2 regions of the Rummeliibacillus sp. SL167 genome follow, and region 2 is predicted to be linked to the other one. Evidence: predicted binding sites of a transcription regulator. Region 2 holds the regulator's gene; the other holds the start of a gene.
The links. Region 2 encodes LexA, which represses DNA repair genes until DNA is damaged. Its sites were predicted from a motif close to CGAACATATGTTCG; they were not measured.

Region 1: the regulator LexA is predicted to act here: its motif matches at 7,904-7,917, upstream of FEZ13_RS02940 (DNA polymerase IV).

What each region holds. Positions count from the first base shown of each region.
Region 1 is NZ_VCBM01000001.1:656,039-666,985, forward strand. It holds gene FEZ13_RS02905 (nucleobase:cation symporter-2 family protein) at 1-988, opposite strand, end outside; gene FEZ13_RS20370 (helix-turn-helix domain-containing protein) at 1,291-1,413, opposite strand; gene FEZ13_RS02915 (PucR family transcriptional regulator) at 1,358-2,905, opposite strand; gene FEZ13_RS02920 (pyridoxal-phosphate-dependent aminotransferase family protein) at 3,301-4,557, shown strand; gene FEZ13_RS02925 (BMP family ABC transporter substrate-binding protein) at 5,130-6,008, shown strand; gene FEZ13_RS02930 (DUF3243 domain-containing protein) at 6,413-6,670, shown strand; gene FEZ13_RS02935 (GNAT family N-acetyltransferase) at 6,986-7,525, opposite strand; gene FEZ13_RS02940 (DNA polymerase IV) at 7,934-9,175, shown strand; gene rnz (ribonuclease Z) at 9,187-10,131, shown strand; gene allC (allantoate deiminase) at 10,806-10,947, shown strand, end outside.
Region 2 is NZ_VCBM01000001.1:1,624,767-1,635,713, forward strand. It holds gene sirA (sporulation inhibitor of replication protein SirA) at 1-294, opposite strand, end outside; gene tkt (transketolase) at 749-2,761, opposite strand; gene FEZ13_RS07320 (DUF896 domain-containing protein) at 2,855-3,091, opposite strand; gene FEZ13_RS07325 (zinc ribbon domain-containing protein) at 3,145-3,621, opposite strand; gene FEZ13_RS07330 (LysE/ArgO family amino acid transporter) at 3,895-4,497, opposite strand; gene FEZ13_RS07335 (aminotransferase-like domain-containing protein) at 4,606-6,045, shown strand; gene FEZ13_RS07340 (YneB family resolvase-like protein) at 6,196-6,858, opposite strand; gene yneA (cell division suppressor protein YneA) at 6,848-7,168, opposite strand; gene lexA (transcriptional repressor LexA) at 7,336-7,950, shown strand; gene FEZ13_RS07355 (globin-coupled sensor protein) at 8,544-9,854, opposite strand; gene FEZ13_RS07360 (helix-turn-helix transcriptional regulator) at 10,760-10,947, opposite strand, start outside.

The sequences.
Region 1 (10,947 bases), 970 kb from region 2:
GCGCAGCAATTTTGGGCACAAGTCCGAGAAATACTAATATAAAGCCTGCTGCAATCGTTATTCTACGATTCTTGACACCAGACATTTGAACAAGACCGACGTTTTGAGCAAATGTGCTATAAGGGAAAGCGTTGAAAATTCCGCCAAGTAAAAAAGCAAGACCTTCTGCGCGATAACCTCTTTCAAAATCTTTTGATGTTAGTCTTTGCTTTGTGATGTCACCAAGAGCTAAAAAAGCACCTGTAGATTCGATCATAATGACAATACCAACGATCAGCATCGTTAAGATTGGAACAATTTCAAATTGAGGAACACCAAAGTAAAAGGGCATTGGAAGATGAATCCAAGAAGCATCTTTTACTGTTGTGAAATTTAAAGGATTCATAAAGCTAGAGAGAACAGTACCGGCGAAAATTCCAATAAGCACAGCTATTGAGCGTATAAATCCTTTGCCGAAGTAGTGGGTGACTAAAATAATACTTAAAGTAGCTAACGATAAAAAAAGATTTTGAGCTGAACCAAAATGAGGGTTACTAGCCCCACCAGCCATATTTTTAACACCTGTTGGAATTAGTGAAAGCCCAATAATCATTACAACCGTTCCAGTGACAACTGGCGGAAACAGTTTTAAAATATGGCTGAAATATTTGGCGAAAAGTATTATGAATAGACCAGTTACAATAATAGCGCCGTAAATAGCGGTGAGGCCATATTCTTTACCAAGTGTAATCATCGGTGTAACTGCGACAAAAGAAGTACCTAAAACAACAGGTAGGCCTATTCCAAAATATTTATTTCGCCACATTTGGAATAGTGTGGCCAAACCGCAAGTAGATAAGTCAATTGCAATGAGATAAGCGAGTTGTGTGGAAGATAACCCAAGTGCCCCTCCTACAATAATAGGTACAAGCATAGCACCTGCGTACATTGCTAATACATGTTGCAAACCTAGTGACAAAGCTTTTGGATTACTGATTTGTGTTTTCATGAAGGTCCCTCCATTTCATATGTGATATTCGCTAACTAGTAGCGTTACGTTTCTTTACATAATAAAAATAAAAGGACTAAATGTCATTGGATATAATAGCTAAATTTTTATGGTTAATTTAGCTATAGTGACTGAATGTAAAATACTAACACACGTGTTGATTTTACAAAAATTAGGGGTGTCCGTTTGGCGTAATTTTTGAAAAAAACTGTATTTTTAGGACCATTTATATAGATCTTCGCTGCAATCAACGAATCCCCTATTTTTATGGATTAAATTGGATAATCAACACGTCTGAAATACTAATTGAATGTGTGCAATTTTAAATCTCTTCTTATTCGTAAAGCGAGTCTTAATTGAATAGTTACTTCAGGATCTTTTAAATCTTTTTGTAGTAATTGACTGCATTTGTCTAATCGATAAATGACTGTGTTTCGATGAACGAATAGTTTTTTGGCTCGTTTCGGATATTTGGCAATGACATTCTAAATACTCATAAAGTGTTTCGATTAGGAGTTTTTGTTCATCGGATTCAAGATTGAGCAATGGTTCAAGTAGTGTCTGATAGTAGTCGATTAAATCATTTTGCGAAATACTTTGTAATAACTCGTTAATTCCTTTTTTTCTATAAAAGTGAACGCATGTTTTGCTTTGATGATTTGAAGAAACGGCACTAAGTGCTTCCTTGTATGCTCGCTGTACATCCATAAAGGATCTTGCTGGATAACTTACACCAAAATTCATATGGAAATCTAGGAAATAAGCAATGTATAATTCTAATTCTTCTAAGAATTTAGTTAAAAATAATGTAGAATTATGGGATTGATCCTGTATTTCAAAGAGTAACACTAAATGATTATTAATCATAAATGGATATATAGGTAATTGAACTTTCTTTATACTTTCTTCACAAAATTGTTGCGTTAGTTTTGATAGGGTCAAAGAATTAAACGGAGTAGTTGTGTGTTTTGAAAGTCCGACAATGCAGAAATAAGGTTTATCACTACGTAAAGATAATTCTTCAGAACAAATCTTGGCAAATGAAGGTGTTTGGATGTTGCTATCTATAAATTCTTGAAATGTTTGATTGCGAATCGTACGCGTCTGTTGTTCCAAAGTTTGTTCTTGCATGATCGCAAATGATAGGACGTTGATAGCTTGTTTAATAAATAAATGCTTCTGAAATTGTTCTTCATTAATACAACCTTCGATCATCAAAAAACAGTTTTTGGTTAAATTCGTATGTACTGGGTAAAGGGTATAGGTACAATGATCTTCTAGTAATGATATACTCCATGGTTGTTCCGGTAAAGTTGGGTAACGCCCTCCTTTTTTAATTGTTTCATGTAAGGATGGAGGAATATGTAAATTGCGTTGTGACATATGCATTGGATGAAAGAAATAATTGATTAAGTTTACCTTTTGGTCAATAGTAGTGGATAATTTTTGAAGTAATTGTTGGATTCCGTGACCGCTTAAAATTAAATCAGTAAACTGATGATGAATGATCATTGCTTTGTTTAGTAAAGAAGCTTCATTTTGTAAAATTTTTTCTGTTATTAGAAAGTTGATTTCTCCAAGCGATAAATGTTCAGGCAATTGAATGAAAGGTAAGTTCAACTGGTCTGCAAGGTCTAGAATATCTTGTGGAATGATATGAAGAAAGCGATTTTTTTTAATGGCGATGCCAGCGCATCCAGCTTGATGCATACTTTCTAATAAGCTATGAAAATGCTCCTCATTATTTTTTAAGTGATAAGCGGTGGTAATAATAAGTTGGTTGGGGAGTAAGTAGTGCATAATATCGGGTGCGTCCATCATTGTAACAGATTTCACAGGATGATTTGTACCGTTTTCTCCGGCAATAATTGTAATTGGTGATAATTCTTTTACATTTAATAATTGTAGTATATCCATACCAAATTCCCCCTTTTAATCTAATATATGATATGTTATAAAAACTAACATAATTATGTAGATAATTCAAACGTTGTTGGTCAATTTATCTAAAGGTTTACATATCTTTCTACAATTACTCCAATGAACTATGTACTTTCTTTTTTTAAAATAGAATTGTAGCAGAAAAAGGTGGAGAAGTGCATAAGTCTTTATTCAGTAGAAAAAATTTGGAGCGAAACAGGTATATCTGAATGTTAATTTTATATTGATAAAAAATGTTCGTATTTTTTATCTAAATTTTGCATTGTGAAATTGATTTAGTCATAAAAAATGGCTATTCATTAGTTCGAGATTTAGAAATCAGCTGTTAAAAGACGTGCCTTATAAATTAGCCTATGAAGGAGTGGAATGATATGAATTACCATCAATTACAAACACCTAATCGTACAATTATGACCCCTGGTCCAGTGGAAGTAGATCCTAGAGTTCTGCAAGCAATGTCAGCACCAATTCTAGGACAATTTGATCCAACCTTTACAGAGATTATGAATGAAGTAATGGAAATGTTACGTCTGGTATTCCAAACTAATAATAAATGGGCATTTCCTATAGATGGCACTTCACGAGCTGGTACAGAAGCATTGTTATGTAGTGTGATAGAACCTGGAGATCGAGTTCTTGTACCAATTTTTGGACGCTTTGGTCATTTGCTTGTTGAAATCTGTGAACGATGTGGCGCCGATGTTTATACGATGGAAACAACTTGGGGGACAGTATTTGAAGAAAAAGATATTATCGAAAAGATAAACCAAATTCAACCTAAAATTGTGGCAATCGTTCATGGTGAAACGAGTACTGGATGTATGCAGCCTTTAATAGAAATTGGTAAAATGTGTCGACAACAAAACCGGTTATTGATTGTTGATGCGGTGGCTTCTTTAGGTGGGGTTAACATTCCAGTTGATGACTGGAACATTGATGGGATTATCGCTGGCACACAAAAATGTCTATCTATTCCTCCAGGTATGTCATTGATCACATACAATGAAAGAATAGAAGAAATTATTCAACACAGAAAAAAGGTGGAATATGGAATTGCGACTGATGAAGATTGTAAGCAAAATGATTCTAAGACAATTCAGAGTAACTATTTAGACTTGGCAATGCTTCAAGATTATTGGAGTCCACGTCGATTAAATCATCATACTGAAGCTACCTCTATGATTTATGCATTACGAGAAGGGTTACGGTTGGTTTTAGAAGAAGGAATATATGAGCGATTCGGACGACATCAATATCATGAAAAAGCATTAATTGAAGGAATTAAAGGTATGGGTCTAGAACTTTATGGGGATTTAACATGTAAACTTCCTACAGTAACTTGTGTAACGATTCCTGAAGGGATAGATGGAGAGTCGGTTCGTCATTTTATGTTAGAACAATTTGGTGTGGAAATTGCATCATCATTTGGACCACTTAAAGGGAAAATATGGAGAATAGGAACGATGGGTTATAGTTGCCGTAAAGAAAATGTTATAAAAGTACTACAGGCGCTTGAAGCAGCATTAATTCGCCATGGATACGAACCAAATCGTGGGCAAGCGGTAGAAGCATCACTTGATTTTTATGAAGCCCCCAGATATTCAAAGAAATCAGGTGTTGTGCAATGATTATACTATGAGGAGTACATATAATAATTTTTTGTTTAACTATATATTGACATACAATTTTGAATTTTGCTAATATAAGGAAAACTTAATCTTCCATTAACAGACAGTAAGCCAACACTTCTAGACTAAAGTAAAAGACTAGAAGATAAGTTGTGGAACAACTGCTACACCTAGTATTGGTTCTGACCAATAGGTGGTGTTGATCAATCTGATGTTGCCACGGGGTATGACAAATCTAACGTAAGTTTCTTTTTCTTCCTAGTCATGCAGGAAGCCCACACTATGTTAAATCTTACTTTATCTTGATTCAGCGGGAAACAAACACTCGCTGAATTAAGAATAAAGCCAGATGGCACAGATTCTAAAAATCCAGACACAATTCCGCTGGAGCATAATTGATAAGGCTACTGAAAAACTAAGGATCGTCATTTTATTGATAAAGATCTATCTTTTCTTTTATTCTTTGAACTGAAAAAGTTGCTGTTTACCATGCCTTTGGAGAAAAATCGCTTTTTTCAGTAGCCTTCTAATTGATAGGAGAGGAGTGATTGGCTAGTGTCTAGATTGCATGAATTTCAAGAAGTGTTCCAGAAGGTCCAGATGCTGAACGTGTTATTGAAGAACTTGCACAGGATCATGATATCATTTTTACTACAAGCTTTGGTTATATGGATCCAACTATTAGCGTTGCTAAAAAACATCCAGATGTTTTATTTATGCATGCTACAGGATACAAGACAGCAGAAAATGTTGGTACATATCAAACAAAAGGATATGAATCAGGTTATTTATCGGGATTAGCTGCTGGGGCAATAACCAAAAATAAGAAAATCGGTTATGTTGGTGCATTTCCAATTCCTGAAGTAATTTATACGATTAATGCATTTACTTTAGCCGCTCAAAGTGTGAACCCTGATACTAAAGTAAATGTTGTTTGGAGTAATACTTGGTTTGATCCAACAGCTGAGCGGCAGGCTGCGATTAGTTTACTCGATAAGGGTGTTGATGTATTAGCAAACTATCAAGATTCTCCTGCTGGCATCCAAGCAGCTGCTAAACGAGGCGTTTGGGGCATGGGGAATGATGCGGATATGAGTGAATATGCGCCTGAAACGTATATTACCAACCCGGTCATTCATTGGGGACCATACTATGTAGAAGTAGTTCAAAGTTGGATTGATGGTACATGGAAATCTGAATCTTACCTAGGTGGCATTAAAGAAGGAATGGCTGATATTGCGCCATTCGGTAAAAATGTACCGAAAAAGGTTCAAGATCTAGTGAACGAGAAAAAACAAGAAATGGCTGATGGTAAATTTGAAGTATTCAAAGGTCCTATTTACGACAACAAGGGTAAATTGCGTGTAGCTGAAGGAGAAACAATGTCAGTTGAAGACATTTTAGCAATGGATTGGTTAGTGAAAGGAGTGAATGGTACAATTCCTAAATAATCTATTCAATTAAATAAAGCTTTGAAAACTACTCTATCTTTTTCGGGATTTAGGGTAGTTTTTTTATCATATATCTTTTTAAAATGGAGAGAATATTTAATAAAAAAGTAAAATATTTAAATTTTATCCTTGCCTGCCTCTTCCTTATAAATAGATCCAATAGAAAACTGGAAAATGGGAAGGTAAATCATCATAAGATGCAGAGATTCAAATGTGCATCACATATTGGAAGAAAATTAATTTGTACCAATTAAGCGAAATGTACTCATTTGGTGAGATAAACGTTTGAAAGTGAATATTTGAACAAAATGTTCAAAAAAATACTTTTAAATAATTTGTATAGCGTTACTCGTACATATTATTTTGAAAACTACCTATACTTACATTGTAAAGGAGGGATTTATATGCCAATATTAGACAACTGGCAACAGTGGACATCATTTTTAGGTCAAAATGTAGACAAAGCTGAAGAATCTGGTATGCCTAATCATGTAATCCAACAAGCAGCGGTACAAATCGGAGAGTACTTAGCTAATAATGTTGATCCAAAAAACGAACAACAACGTGTACTGTCTGATTTGTGGGGAGTCGCTTCAGAAAGCGAAAAGGAATCCTTAGCAAATTGTGTTATTAAGTTAGTACAAAATAGTAAATTGCAATAAAAAAGTAAACAAAGCCTCGGATCGGTCCTCAGAAGATGAACGGTCTGAGGCTTTTCATATAATGTTTATATAGGATTTCAATTATCTGTTTTTCATTTCTATTCGCAAAAATAAATAGGCAGTAAGCTCTCACATCAGATTTCCAGTAGTAAGCAAGAAAATAAGCGTGGAAATAACTCCCAGGCAAAGCTTGATAGGTTCAATTGCCACAAGTATGAAGAAATTCATATGACCTACTTATTAAGTAGCCATGAAGCAAATTCCACTGTGACAGGCTTCACTTTTGTTGTTCTTCATTTATAAGTTGAGTTTGAGCTATTCACGTCTCCACTCATCAGCTAGTATGCTATAAACAACATGATCTACAAAATGATCATAAAGCCATTCATTACTACGTAGTATGCCTTCTTCTGTGTATTCTAAACGTTGTGGGATACTTCTACTTTTTTGATTGCCTACAGCAGCTCGAATTTCAACTTTATTCATATGTAATTCAACGAAAGCATAATCAGTCAATGCTCTAGCTGCCTGAGTCATGATGCCATTTCCTTGATAGGCACTACTTAACCAGTAACCAATATAAGTGATTCGATTATTTCGATCAATTTCGTTGAATCCAGAAATTCCAACTATTTTGCCCTTCCAAATAATCGCAAAATTCAACAGTGTGCCAGCCTTTTCACCCTTTTGACTGGATATAATATAGTTTTTTGAATCTTCCACTGTTTTTGTAGCATCCACCCACGGTAACCATTCCCTTAAATATAATCGGTCTTTGTCTGTTAAAGTAAATAGAATCTCTGCATCTTCTATCGCAACAGGTCGTAACAAAAGTTCATCGGAAATTTTTATCATCTGATCCCCACCTTTGAAGTATTCCTATCATTGTAATACAAAATTCTATTTTTTGACAATACATAATTGGAATTTTTATCCCGTTTTAACGGCAGTAAGACTTCCATCTCAAGATTTAGAGAGAAATAAGAAAGTTAGATGGAGGATCAATTCCCCGTTAAAATCCGATTGTTTCGGACCAACAAGATATTAATCCCTCACAGGACACGGCGCTTTTAACCTGAGTTCCTCTACTTCAGTGGGAAATGAAGAAAACCCCCACTGATGGAAGCTTCACTTTATCCCACATCTAACCATATTAAGACTCTCACTGTGTGAAGCATCATCTTATATTTGTAAATAATGTTGTATCATCTTTGTTTTTGTTATACTAGAGGGAGAACGTTTGGTCGATTATGGAGGAGATATATGGCTACTCAAGGGAGAATACTATTTCATATTGATATGAACTGCTTTTATGCTTCCGTTGAACAAGCGCATAATTCTGAATTAAAAGGGAAAGCATTAGCTATTGCGGGCAATCCAAAAGAACGAAGAGGTATTTTAGTGACTTGTTCTTATGAAGCAAGAGCAAAGGGTGTTTATACAACAATGTCTGTTTGGGAAGCAAAACGTAAATGTCCAGAACTTATCCTAATGGCTCCTAATTTTGAACGCTACCGACAAGCATCACAAGCAATGTTTTCCATACTTCGGTCATACACATCATTAGTTGAACCGGTGTCCATCGATGAAGGCTATATAGATGTTACGAATATCGTGCATGGACAAGATGCTATGGAGCTTGCTGAATCTATTCAAATGCGAATTTTACATGAACTTGATTTACCGTGTTCAATTGGGATTGCACCAAACAAGTTCTTAGCCAAAATGGCTTCGGATATGAAAAAACCAATGGGTATTACCGTTCTAAGAAAACGTGATGTTTCCAAAATGTTGTGGCATTTGCCTGTTATTGAGATGCATGGAGTAGGAGAAAGTACAGCTCAAAAGCTGAAGGGATTAGGAATTCTCACAATAGGAGATCTTGCTAATATAGAGGATTATGTGATGAAATCGAACTTTGGAAAAAACGGACTCCGACTGAAAAATCGTGCCAACGGGATTGATCAGCGAGAAGTGGATCCAAACTCTATTTATGATACAAAATCAATTGGTAATTCGATGACCTTTCCAACTGACTTGGTCGAACTATCAGAGCTTATTGTAGCCATAAAGAAATTGTGTGGAAAAGTAGCAAAACGATTGGATGCCAAAAATTTAGTAGGATATACGGTTTCAGTGATGATTCGCGATATAGATTGGCATAATAGCAGTCGTAGCAAAACAGTATCCAACGCTATTTATAAACAAACAGATATCGAATCTATTGCTATTGCGCTGACGAAAAAACATTGGAATGGTTCACCCGTTCGGCTACTAGGTGTAACTGTTAGTAATGTTATGGATAAAAAAGAAACGGTTGAACAGCTTTCTATATTCACGTTTGAAAAATATGTAAAGGAAGAACCCATATTGAAAATTGTGGAGGAATTACAGCATAAATACGGGAAAGATATTATTACCAAAGGCATTAAAAATGTGAAAAAAACAACTTATGATTCTCAAACAAGTTTTAGCAAAGACTTTTTAGATGATCATAAACGGTAGGAGGAAAATCATTGCATATTCAATTTTTAGGTACAGGTGCAGGAATGCCTTCTAAATCACGCAATGTAAGTTCTTTAGCTTTAAAATTATTAGAGGAAAGAGGGACCATTTGGTTATTTGATTGTGGAGAAGCGACTCAACATCAAATATTACATACAACGATCAAACCCCGTAAGATAGAAAAAGTGTTTATCACTCATTTACATGGTGATCACATTTATGGATTACCTGGCTTGCTGGGATCACGTTCATTTTTAGGAGGAGATCAGCCATTAACCCTTTATGGGCCTAAAGGATTAAAAGAGTGGATTCAACTGACATTCCAAACATCTCAAACACATTTAAATTATACGATTGAGTTTGTAGAAGTGGAAGAAGGGGTAGTTTTTGAAGACGAAGATTTTATCGTGACTGCCATGCCGTTACAACACGTTATACCGTGCTTTGGCTATCGAGTCGTGCAAAAGCCGTTGCAAGGTGCATTGCAATTTGAAAAGGCACAAGCTCTAGGGGTTCCCAAGGGTCCTTTGTTAGGACAACTCAAAAATGGCCATGATATTAGGTTAGAAGATGGGACGATGATTCGAAGCAAAGATGTCACAAATCCTCCTCAAAAAGGATTTACAGTCGCGATCTTAGGTGATACGCGTTACTGTGAAAATGCGGTTAAACTCAGTCAAGATGCAGATATCATTATCCATGAAGCGACTTTTGATCATTCTACTAGGGAATTGGCTTCTAATTATGGTCATTCGACGAATATGGATGCAGCAAATATTGCGCTTAAAGCAGGTGTCCGAAATTTATTGTTAAATCACTTAAGTGCCCGTTTTTTTCCACAAGACATTGAAAGAATGCTAAAAGAAGTGAAAAGTGTAATCCCCCATTCATTTATTGCAAACGATTTGGAAGAGTTTTGTTGGGCGCATGGGAATTTAGAAATCGCAAAAAAATAGAAAAATGTGCTAAAAATCTCTATCAATAATTATTTGCTCTTTGTTCTTTTTGAAAAATTTCAGACTGCTAACAAGCGTTATACAGACAAAGTGGAAAAAAGGAAAACGCAAGTTATCAGTCTGAAAATAAATAGGAGGCTTCAACCTCAAGCTACTAACTGCTTTGATGGCACCGAGGATCATCGCTGTTATAGCTTGGATTGTATTATACGCTTGTAAGTAATCGAAAGTTTGTGCAAATGCCTTAGTTTTTATTAAATAAAATCAGGTGTGTTTACAGACTTGGCCTCAACTCCAGAGTTACTATGTTCCTATAATGCTTTTTTGTAGGACTTTAAATAAATCCCCCTGAACTAATACTCATGAAAGAAATGTGTATACATTTTCGAGGAGTCACCGTCCTCCACTCACTCCAAAACTATCAAAATTAGTCAGCGTTAACTATTCGTATTTCTCAAGAAGAGAAGATTTTATGACATTGATTCATTTATATGTCATTTTCCTTTGAATCCACTGAAATTTATGTTATAGAAACTAACATAAAAAGTTAATAATTCGAACGTGATTTAGCTAAATTATCTAAAAAAAGGTATTACTTTCTACAAAAGCTCTAATGAACTCTGTCTGTTCTTTTTTTAAAATATAGATACAGCAAACAGAAGGGCGGGACATCAATGCTAAGGCTTTATTCATCTGAAAAATATAAAAGTGTTAAGCATTTTATAGATTGGTTAGCAACTTTTGGAGAAACAGAAGACGGTGGGGTGACAAGACTTCTTTATACGAAAGAATGGAAAAATGCTCAAAATGCACTTA
Region 2 (10,947 bases):
GACCATATAATATGGCTGTATTTCAATATGTAAATCGCCCTTAAATTCGTTTGTCAAAAAAATCTCATGATTTTTCTTATGAATGGCAGAAAAATTTTTGTTTAAATATTGTTCTATGAAATCTTCAATCTCCTCTACTGGCAGCAGCTCACATAAATACGTTAATTCTTGTGACGGATATAAGGCATTTTTTTCAGACTTCAAATCATTAATCAATTCAAATAATAACCTTTCTCTCCCATAAACAAACGACTGATGCTTTTTCTTGACATGAAAGATTGAGTAAACACGCATCTTTTGCCACTCCCTTCTTTCAAGTAATTATACCATCAATCTATTGAATATTTTGTCAATTTGAACTGTAAATAATCCACTTTCTTTGTCAAAAAACAAAAAGTAGAGGCAAATCACCTCTACTCTTTTGAAAATTTTTATTTAGTTGAATCAATTTCATAATGCAAAATTCAGATAAAAATGTGAACGTTTTTCAACATATATACTTCAATATTAAGATTTGCATGTTCCGTTCCAGACGGCGCTTTCCGTGGGCTTGGCTTCAATCTCCTCGGGTCAACACGATGTTGATCCCAAAGCCGTTGCCACAGGATGTGGCGAACTTAGGCTTTGTCCCTAAAATTGTTCCTGCGGGGCTTTCAGCTCAAGCTTTTCCCACAGGAGTCGCCGTCTTCCACTCCACAACAACCGAAATCAGTCGTCATTAAGTTCGTATTTTTAAGAAGAAAAAGATTTATGAAATTGATTCTGTTAATAATGCTTTCACTTTTGCTACTACATTGTCAACTGTGAAACCATATTCTTTCATGACTGTTTGTCCTGGAGCACTTGCACCAAAATGATCGATCGCCAGTACATCGCCTTCAAAACCAGTATATTTATGCCAACCAAATGATGAGGCCATTTCGATAGCTAAACGTTTTGTTACAGCTTTTGGCAATACACTTTCTTTATATGCTGCATCTTGTTCTTCAAAACGAACAAAATCAGGCATAGAAACAACTGTTACATCGATTCCTTCTTTTGCAAGTTCAGCTTTTGCTTTTACAGCTAATTGCACTTCCGAACCTGTTGCTAAAAGTAATGCATCTGCAATTCCTTTTTCGGCTTTTGCTACTACATAAGCACCTTTAGCTACACCTTCATACACAGCTTGTACATCAACATCAAGAACCGGTAAGTTTTGACGAGATAATACTAATGCAGTTGGACGGTTTTTGGAGGATATCGCAAGTTTCCAAGCTGCAGCCGATTCATTTGCATCTGCTGGACGAATAACCGATAAATTTGGCATTGCACGTAAGGCTGCTAAATGTTCGATTGGCTCATGAGTTGGTCCATCTTCTCCGACAGCAATTGAATCATGTGTGAAGACATAAGTTACAGGTAATCCCATAAGTGCTGAAAGTCGAACTGCTGGACGCACGTAATCAGAAAATACAAAGAATGTACCACCAAAGACATTTAAGCCCCCATGGAGTGCCATGCCATTAAGAGCAGCACCCATTGCAAATTCACGTACACCAAACCAAATATTACGGCCTTTTCGATCAGTTGCTGAAAAATCTCCTGCACCTTTGATCGTTGTTTTATTTGAACCAGCAAGGTCAGCACTACCACCGAAAAGCGCTGGAATTTTTTTAGCTAAAGCGTTAATCACTTCTCCTGAAGATGAACGAGTTGCAATCGACTTACCAGATTCATAAGTTGGAATTTCAGCGTCAAAGTCTGCTGGAAGTTCTCCTGTGATCGCTTGTTCTAATTGGATCGCTAATTCAGGGAAAGCCTCTTTGTACGCATCAAATTGTGCATTCCAAGCGGCTTCAACATTTTCTCCTTGAATTTTAGCCGCTTGTTTAAATGTTTCATAAACTTCTTCTGGAACAAAGAAATCATCATTTTCCCACTCATATGCTTGTTTTGTTAAAACGACTTCTTCAGTACCAAGTGGTGAACCATGAGAAGCTGATTTTCCAGATTTATTTGGCGAACCAAAACCAATAATGGTTTTTACTTCGATTAAAGTTGGTTGTCCTTTATGAGCTTTTGCTTGTTCAATAGCAGCATTAATGGCTTCAACATCATTGCCGTCCTCTACTCTTAAATAGTTCCAGCCATATGCTTTAAAACGTTCAGCCGTATTGTCAGAGAATGATTTATTTAAATCACCATCTAAAGAAATATCATTACTATCATAAAGAACGATCAATTTATCTAATTGTAAGTGACCTGCAAGTGAAGCTGCTTCTGCAGAAACACCTTCCATCAAATCACCATCTCCACATAATGCAAATGTATAGTGGTCGATAATATCGTAATTCGGTTTGTTATACACACTGGCTAAATGCGATTCAGCCATAGCCATTCCGACTGCCATTGCAATTCCTTGTCCTAGTGGGCCAGTTGTCGCCTCAACACCAGCAGTATGACCATATTCTGGGTGTCCAGGAGTTAATGAACCCCATTGGCGGAAGTTTTTGATCTCTTCCATCGGTAAATCATAGCCACCTAAATGAAGTAAGCTATATAATAACATCGAACCATGTCCAGCTGATAATACAAATCGATCACGGTTAAACCATTTAGGGTTCTTTGGATTATGATGTAATTGTTTTGTCCAAAGAGTATAAGCCATTGGTGCTGCACCCATTGGAAGTCCCGGATGACCGGAATTAGCCTTTTCAATTGCATCAATGGATAAAGTACGGATTGTATTAATTGCAAGCTGATCTGCTTGTACAGTCATGAATAGACATCCTTTCTTAAAGCAAAATATTATTCTATTTCAGTTTAGTCAAGATTTTGACATAAAACAATGCTTTTTCAGCAATTGATTCTGTTAATTTAAAGGCCCTTTTCTTTTTTGAATAGCACGTACTTTTTCTGGTGTCACTTCATCTCCATTTGGATCAAAAACACGAACATTCTCAATTGTTTTACGCATATGCTCACGGAAAGTGTCTAAATATTCTTTACGAAGGGCTGTTTGTTCTTTTGCTTCCTCTATCGTTAAACCTGATTCTTTTGATTTCTTGGATAAATAGTTAATACGTTGAATTTTTTCTTTTGGCAACATTTAAGATGCTCCTTTCATCACTACATGAATATAAAGATATCAACAACTCACGACTAAAGTCGAGAACTTGCACTCGCAGGACGGTTGATTTCGCCCTTACCAAAAAGGTCATGCCTCAGTGATACTGCATGCTTCGGAGATTGCTTCAATCCCTTAGCGATGTAGATTCCTATACGGTCATCATTTGATGTATAGTGACAATTTTCACAACAAAACGTATGGGTTTTCTTGTTTCGATTCGCTTTCTCAACTTGTCCGCATTTAGGATAGGTTTGAGATGTATATTTCGGATTTACCAAAATAACGCGTTGGTGATTTAATTCCGCTTTGCGCTCTAACATTTGTCGAAATTGGTAGAACGCCCAAGAAACGGACACATAATGGTCTTTAACACGTACCTTTGCCGTTGCATTACGAACCTTCAAAAACAAAACAGTTTCTTTCGGAAAACGTTCAACAATTGCCTGAGTTGCCTGATAATTGACAGCAGACACATAACGGTTTTCTCTTGAACCAATCACTAGAATCATTATACCGTGTTTCAGTTGGAAAAGAGAACAAAATGCGGACAAAAGAGAAAGGTGGTCGTGAGCTTAAAACGTTGGCTTTCGAACTGGTAAAGACCAGCCCTCATGCCGAGCGAGTTCCTCTCATAATTAAAGCCACGAGTCTCCATTCGTCGTTTCACTAACGCTCAACAATGAAAAAAGAGTTTAAGCACAAGCTTAAAGCTCATATCCTATAAAATCTTATAGTGCTGGATTCCTTTTAAAGAAATCTTTTATTGGAATGATGATAAGCGACTATATCAAACTGATTGCTAAATAAATAGCAGTTCCCCAGATAAACAAGGCAGAAAGCTTGTTAAAAAGAAGAAATACTTTTCCTGAAATTTGTAGTTTTTTCAGAGAAGAGCCAGTTATCATTAAACCAAAAAACCAAATCCATGACACACTAATACAAGCTACTGTAAAAAGAGTTTGGTCAAAGCCCTTGTATTTTAATGCACTAGTACCTATTACTCCCACTGTATCTAATAGAGCATGGGGATTTAACAATGAAACGGATATAGCAAAAAGAACTTGCTCCTTTAGGGATAATGCTCGATTGTTTTCAAAATTGGATGCTCCTACGTTCCAAATAGCTTTTCCCATATAACATAAAAATAGGATACCCACGATTAACAAAATCAAACGAATCCATTCAAATTGTAAAACGAGCATTGATACTCCTAAAATCGCCAAAACGATTAGTAACGTATCACATAAAGCTGCTGCTAATGTTGCAGGTAAGGCTTTATAAATATTGGGCTGTGTGGCACCTTGTGAAAAAACAAAAATATTTTGTACTCCTAATGGCAAAATCAATCCAAATGCTAGGATAAATCCATGAAAAAATGCTTGCATCATCCAACTCCCTTTCTTTTAATATCGTACAATGTTATAAAAAGAAGAAAAGGTCCAATTGGTTGGTAATTCAACCATCCAATTTAGTAAAAAGGGAGATTGATATGATTGTGGAAACCAATTCATAATACGTCCATTAGCTTACAGCATCAAATTATAAACTGGATGACAGAACAAATACGATTAGGAAATTGGGGAGTAGGCACAAAACTTCCAACACAACGACAATTAGCCATGCAATTCGAAGTTAACAGAAGTACTATTCAACAGGCTTTAGAAGAATTAAAGGCAGATGGCATCTTAGAGGCAAAAATTGGGGCTGGTACTTTTGTTGCCAATAATTCATGGAATCTTCTTGCAAAAAAGTCTCAACCAAACTGGCAAAGATATATTGATACTAGTATCCATAAACCGAATGATCGTACGATTCAACTGATAAACGAATATGAACAAGACAGTTCCATTATACGATTAGGGACAGGTGAACTTTCTCCCCAATTATTACCGACAAAAAAATTGACAGAATCACTTCAAAAACTAACCTTTCATGAAAAAGATATTGGTTATTCTTCTCCACAGGGGAGTGACGAATTACGAATGGCGATCTGCCAATATGTAAAAAAACGTGGAATTACAACTACACCTGACAATATACTCATTGTTTCTGGTGCACTTCAAGCTCTTCAATTAATGGCATTGGGATTATTTGAATCAGGATCGATTGTCTTTCAAGATAGCTGTTCATATTTGAATTCCATTCATCCATTTCAATCATTTGGTATGCGAATGAAATCCATTAAACGTGATGAGTCTCTAGAAAAGACATTATGTTCATTCAAAAAGAATCGGCAATCTATATACTATACTGTCCCTACCCTTCATAATCCGACCGGAACTGTTTGGACAGCAAAGGAAAAACAAAATTTCTATGAAATGTGTAAATCTCTTCGAATACCTATCATAGAAGACGATGTTTATGCTGAATTATTGTTTGATACTCCTCTTCCGTCAATCAAATCTTTAGATTCTTCTGGACAAGTATTATATGTCAGTAGTGTTTCTAAAACATTAAGTCCAGGGTTACGCATAGGCTGGATTATTGGACCAACCCCTGTTATAAAACGACTGGCTGATATTAAAATGCAAATGGATTATGGTTCTAGTGCAATTTCGCAAAAAATCGTTACTTATTGGCTTACATCAGGACTTTATGAAAGGCATTTAGCTGAATTAGGATCTCAATTAAAAATACGTGCGGCATTTACCGAATCCATACTTCACAAATACTTTCATACAATTGCTACATGGGAAAAACCATTGGGAGGATTTTATATTTGGTTAAGATTTAATGAACCGATTGTTACAAAGGAATTCTTTTTAAAGTTACTTAAAGAGAAAGTATTGATCAATCCAGGCTATATCTATGATGTAGAGGATGCACATCATATTCGTCTATCTTTTGCCTATGCTTCTTATGAAGAATTAGAAAAAGCATTAATGATTTTATATACAGAAAGTATGCTGATATTTAAAACGAAAAGGCAGTAGAATTTCTTAACCGAGATTCTGCTGCCTAATCATTTTGTCAAATATCCATTCTCAGTCGAGTTGATATCTAATATTGTCCGTAAAATATACGATTTTTAACTATTACACTTTATACTTTAATGGAATCTTCTTAACATACCTGATCTATTTTCAATTTTTAAGGTTTTGCTCTTCTTCATATTCTTTATAACGCCTATGAACGGTAGCCTTGCTTATTTGGAATCCAAGTCCTTTTAATGTTGCAGTAATTTCCTCAAAAGTCATCCCCTTCTCTCTTAAATGAACAATCTGTTCGATTGGTGCATCAATTCTCTCCCTACCTTCCACATTGCCGCGGTCTTTTAAGTTATTTTCTGGCCTATAACCATTTTGCACAGCCCTTTTCATGCCACGCCGTATCTTTGCATTATGCAATTTTCGTTGATATTCTTCAACAATGGCTAAAATTTCGAGGAGCATTGTATCCATTTCATTTAATTTGATAGTGCCAGCATCACTTAAAGTAAAGATATCCACATTCAACTTTTTAAGCAAATGTAAAACAGCCATTCGACCATTACCACGTCCTAAACGTGTTTCATCTTGGATAAATAAATTCATAATGTGATATTCCTTTACAAAATCCAGCAATTCCAGTAAGCCTTCGCGTTCTATGTCATACCCGCTATGTCTATCTTTAAATACTGCTACTACCTCATAACCCTTTGACTGTGCAAATGCTCTCAGCTCAATTTCCTGTCTCTCAATCGACGTATCTTGTGTTTCCTTTTCTGTACTTACTCGACAATAAAGTACTGCTTTTTTATTCGTCATTTTTGTCACTTGCCAATACTACTTCTTTGTTTGTTGAATCAGATTGTTTATGGTCAGGAATGATTAAAGTATGACCAGCAATAATTTTATCATCTATAATATTATTCTCATTTTTTACTAGACGAACCCACTCAGCATTAGATAAATTTCCTTTGTATCGATCAGACAGAGACCAAAGTGTATCACCTTCTTGTACCTTAATATTTGTATATGTTGTTGTATCTCTATTAATTAGAAGTAGAATAGCCATAAAGATGACTGCAAATACCATAAACAATGCCGTATTTTGATTTCTTTTAACCCAATTCATACAAATCTCCCCTTCATCGAATGTTTGTTCGGAATATATGTTCTTAATATAAAACGAACATTTGTTTTTGTCAAACACTTTTTTCGAACTTATGTTTGCTTTGTTTGTTCGGTAATGCTATACTAAATTTAACAATTAGCAGGAAACTAAGATAAGAGGTGAACAGATTGAAAAAAATATCAAAAAGACAAGAAGATATACTAGAGTTTATTAAAGAGGAAGTTCGCACAAAGGGATACCCACCTTCCGTCCGAGAAATTGGAGAGGCTGTGGGGTTAGCTTCGAGTTCTACTGTACATGGCCACCTAAATCGTCTTGAAAGCAAGGGACTCATTCGTCGTGATCCTACAAAACCTCGTGCAATAGAGATATTGGACCAAGACAATATTACAAAACAAGGTGTGATTCATGTACCTCTAGTTGGAAAAGTAACGGCAGGTATGCCGATCACTGCCATTGAAAATATAGAAGAGTATTTCCCGATTCCAGATTTTTATGGCACTTCAGATGATCACATCTTTATACTTGAAATTATGGGTGAATCAATGATTGAAGCTGGTATTTTAGATGGTGATTATGTGATTGTCAAACAACAATCAACTGCCGATAATGGCGATATTATTGTGGCTATGACTGAAGAAAATGAAGCAACAGTAAAACGTTTTTTTAAAGAAGATGGATATTTCCGCCTTCAACCTGAAAATTCTTCTATGGCCCCTATCATTGTGGAAAAAGTTTCTGTACTTGGTAAAGTGGTTGGTTTATACCGAAACGTCCACTAATCTTTTATATGAAAAAGCATCCAAAACTATTCTAATTAAATAGATTTGGATGCTTTTCTTCATATAATCACTCAACTGACCTTATAAAGCGAAACTTTCATCAGTGTGGGGTTTTCTTCATCCTCGACTGAACTAGAGGAACTCAGGCGTTGTCACGTCCTGTGCCAACGTCTGAGTGACCAACATCTTGCCCGCCCTAACCAATCGGGCGCATGCGGCAGTTGTTCTCCCTCTTAACTTCTTTACTTTCGCTGAATTTTGAGCGGGAAGTATTACTGCCTATTAATACGGGATAAATATTGATATTTTACTAAATCGCTTTTTTATAAAAATGCCCGTATTCAATATCCTCTTCACATGTGATCACAAAAAAATCGTTTTCCTCGTTTGCATTATTTAAATAGTAAAAAATAAAAACGATGAGAATCCTTTATACTTATTCAAGCTCAAAGTAGTCAAAATTCTATTTTTAAACATTATCACTTCTTTTTAACAACCTTATGAATAAGGCATGTTATGTTAATGAAAGAATACAAAGCTATATTTTAACTTATTTTGCACAACTTTATCTGAAACTTTATTTCTATGTTACTCTACTTCATTTGTTTAGCAATTTCATTTAAATGATCAGTAGATACCGCCACGTCACTGACACCATTTGAAATTTCTTCGATGACAGTAACGAGTGATTGCAATTCTTCATCGATCTTCACACTGCCCTTTTTAATTTGTTCCATAAGTGTAAACACTTGATCAAAAAATTGATCGAGTTGTGTAATTTCTTTGACCCCATCGGATACTAAATCGTTCGCTTCAGCAACTGATCCAGTGACTCCTTCAATCCCCTTATTCGTATCAGAAATTAGCGTACTGACGTTAGCTAAACTGCTTTTTGTTTGTACAGCAAGTTTTCTAACCTCATCTGCAACTACAGCAAAGCCTTTTCCATGTTCTCCAGCACGTGCAGCCTCAATGGCAGCATTTAAAGCTAAGAGATTTGTCTGATCGGCTATAGAAGAAACGATTCCTGTAACATCTTGAATTTTTGCTGACGTCCCTTTAAGGATCCCGATCTGCTCGTTCACTTCATCCATACGTATTTCAATCTTTTTCATCGCTTCCATTTGAGCATTAAGACGCTGTTGGGCATCCAAATATTGTTGTTCGATTTCTTGTACGGATAAAGAACTTTCTTTTGCAACAGATACTAATTGGACTGACTGCCCAGACACCTGTTGTAAGGACACACTTGCTTGCTCTGTAATGCATGCAAGCTCTTCTGCCATGTCATGCACTTCATTTTGAGCTTTCTCTTTTTCCATCTGTGATATTTTCTTGACTCTTTCATTTTCCTTATCATAGGCTTCCAATACAATAACCTGCTCTATAGATAAAATTTTATTGAGAGCATTGGAAAATGCTGCATATTCTTCTTTACTTGTCGTATTTTCAAAAACAATCTCATTTAAACTGTTTGTTAAATCTGCAAATGCGAGCATATACCATTTTGGTTGCAATCCTATTCTGACATGCACCTGCGCAATTTTATATCTTTGCTGTATAAATTCCGAATCAATTTTACCAGAAAAAAGTTGGATCAAATGGTCAGTAAGTGTTTTTTTCAAACGGTCTACTGAACTATGATCTTCAATAATTTTCATGAGACTTGGCTCATTTGCTAAATTCGAATAAAAATTATCCACAATTTTTTCAATGTTTTGCTTCACATACAGTTGCAATAATTGAATAGCAGCTAAATCATAGATAGTAAAACCAGCCATTTTTAAAATGCTCTGAATTTCACTAGTAGAATTCGCTGCTATTACAACGTTTTTTTCATTTCGTTTAATCTCACCTAATAAGTCAGGCTCTTCTTTCTTACTTTTTCTAAATTTGTTTACCACCAATTTATTCCCCCCATTGAATTGACGTAAACTACTACACTAGTTTATTGATAAATGAAGATTACTTTGTATCACAATACTAAGGATACTATTAAATCTCCTAGAATTGTATAAACATGTTACTAAAAGTATAAAAATGTATCATGTTATAGAAATATTAGTAAATTAAGAACAGTAATAACTTCATATTCAAAAGCATGTTCAAGTACCTACATCATTTTTAAATAGCATTCCCTATTTCCTAATTTATTCATTTTACTATTCAGTATATTTTACCTTATTTTCTTATAAATTTGCAGGATGGAGGAATAATATTTTAATTAATTTATCACTCGTGTTGATTTCACAAAAATTAGGAGTACCTGTTGGGTGTAATTTTTGAAAAACCCTGTATTTTTAGGAACATTTATATAGATCTTCGCTGCAATCAACAAATTCCCCTATTTTTATAGATTATATTGGATAATCAACACGCCTGTAATTTTAATAAAGTAACACTTCATACATTGGTTGTTTTTTTGTAACCACTATGAATCAGCAGATTTTTACAGACAGGAAGAACCCCCACTTATCCTTTTTGCTTTTTATAAAGTGGGGGTTCTTCCTGTATTTAAATGTGAGATAAATATCAAGTATTGCTTTAGTTGATCATGTTAGTTGTGGTGTACCTCTATTTTGTTAAAACGATCACTAATAATTCATGCAATCGGCAGAATATCTTTTTAATGATCAATCCCCTATTTCACCTACATTCCTTTTCTTTTCCCTTATCGATTAAAAATTCATGTTATGGTGATGATCGGCGATGTGAATTCGAGTCCAATTGTATTGTCTCTATACCTTATTGTTCGATTGATTCTTTATCAGTAGATAATGTAAAACAAATAGTTTTTTATATAAATTACTCATTTTGTGTAACTTTTAGTTAAAAAAAGCTCTTCTATTGGCATTTCCAAAATGTCTGCTATTATTCTTGCGTTTTCAAGTGAAGGCTTTACTATCCCATATTCAATATTTGCATAACCTGAAGCACTTTTATAGCCTAATTTTTTTGATAAGTAAGTAATTGTTATTCCTTTAGCTTTTCTAGCTT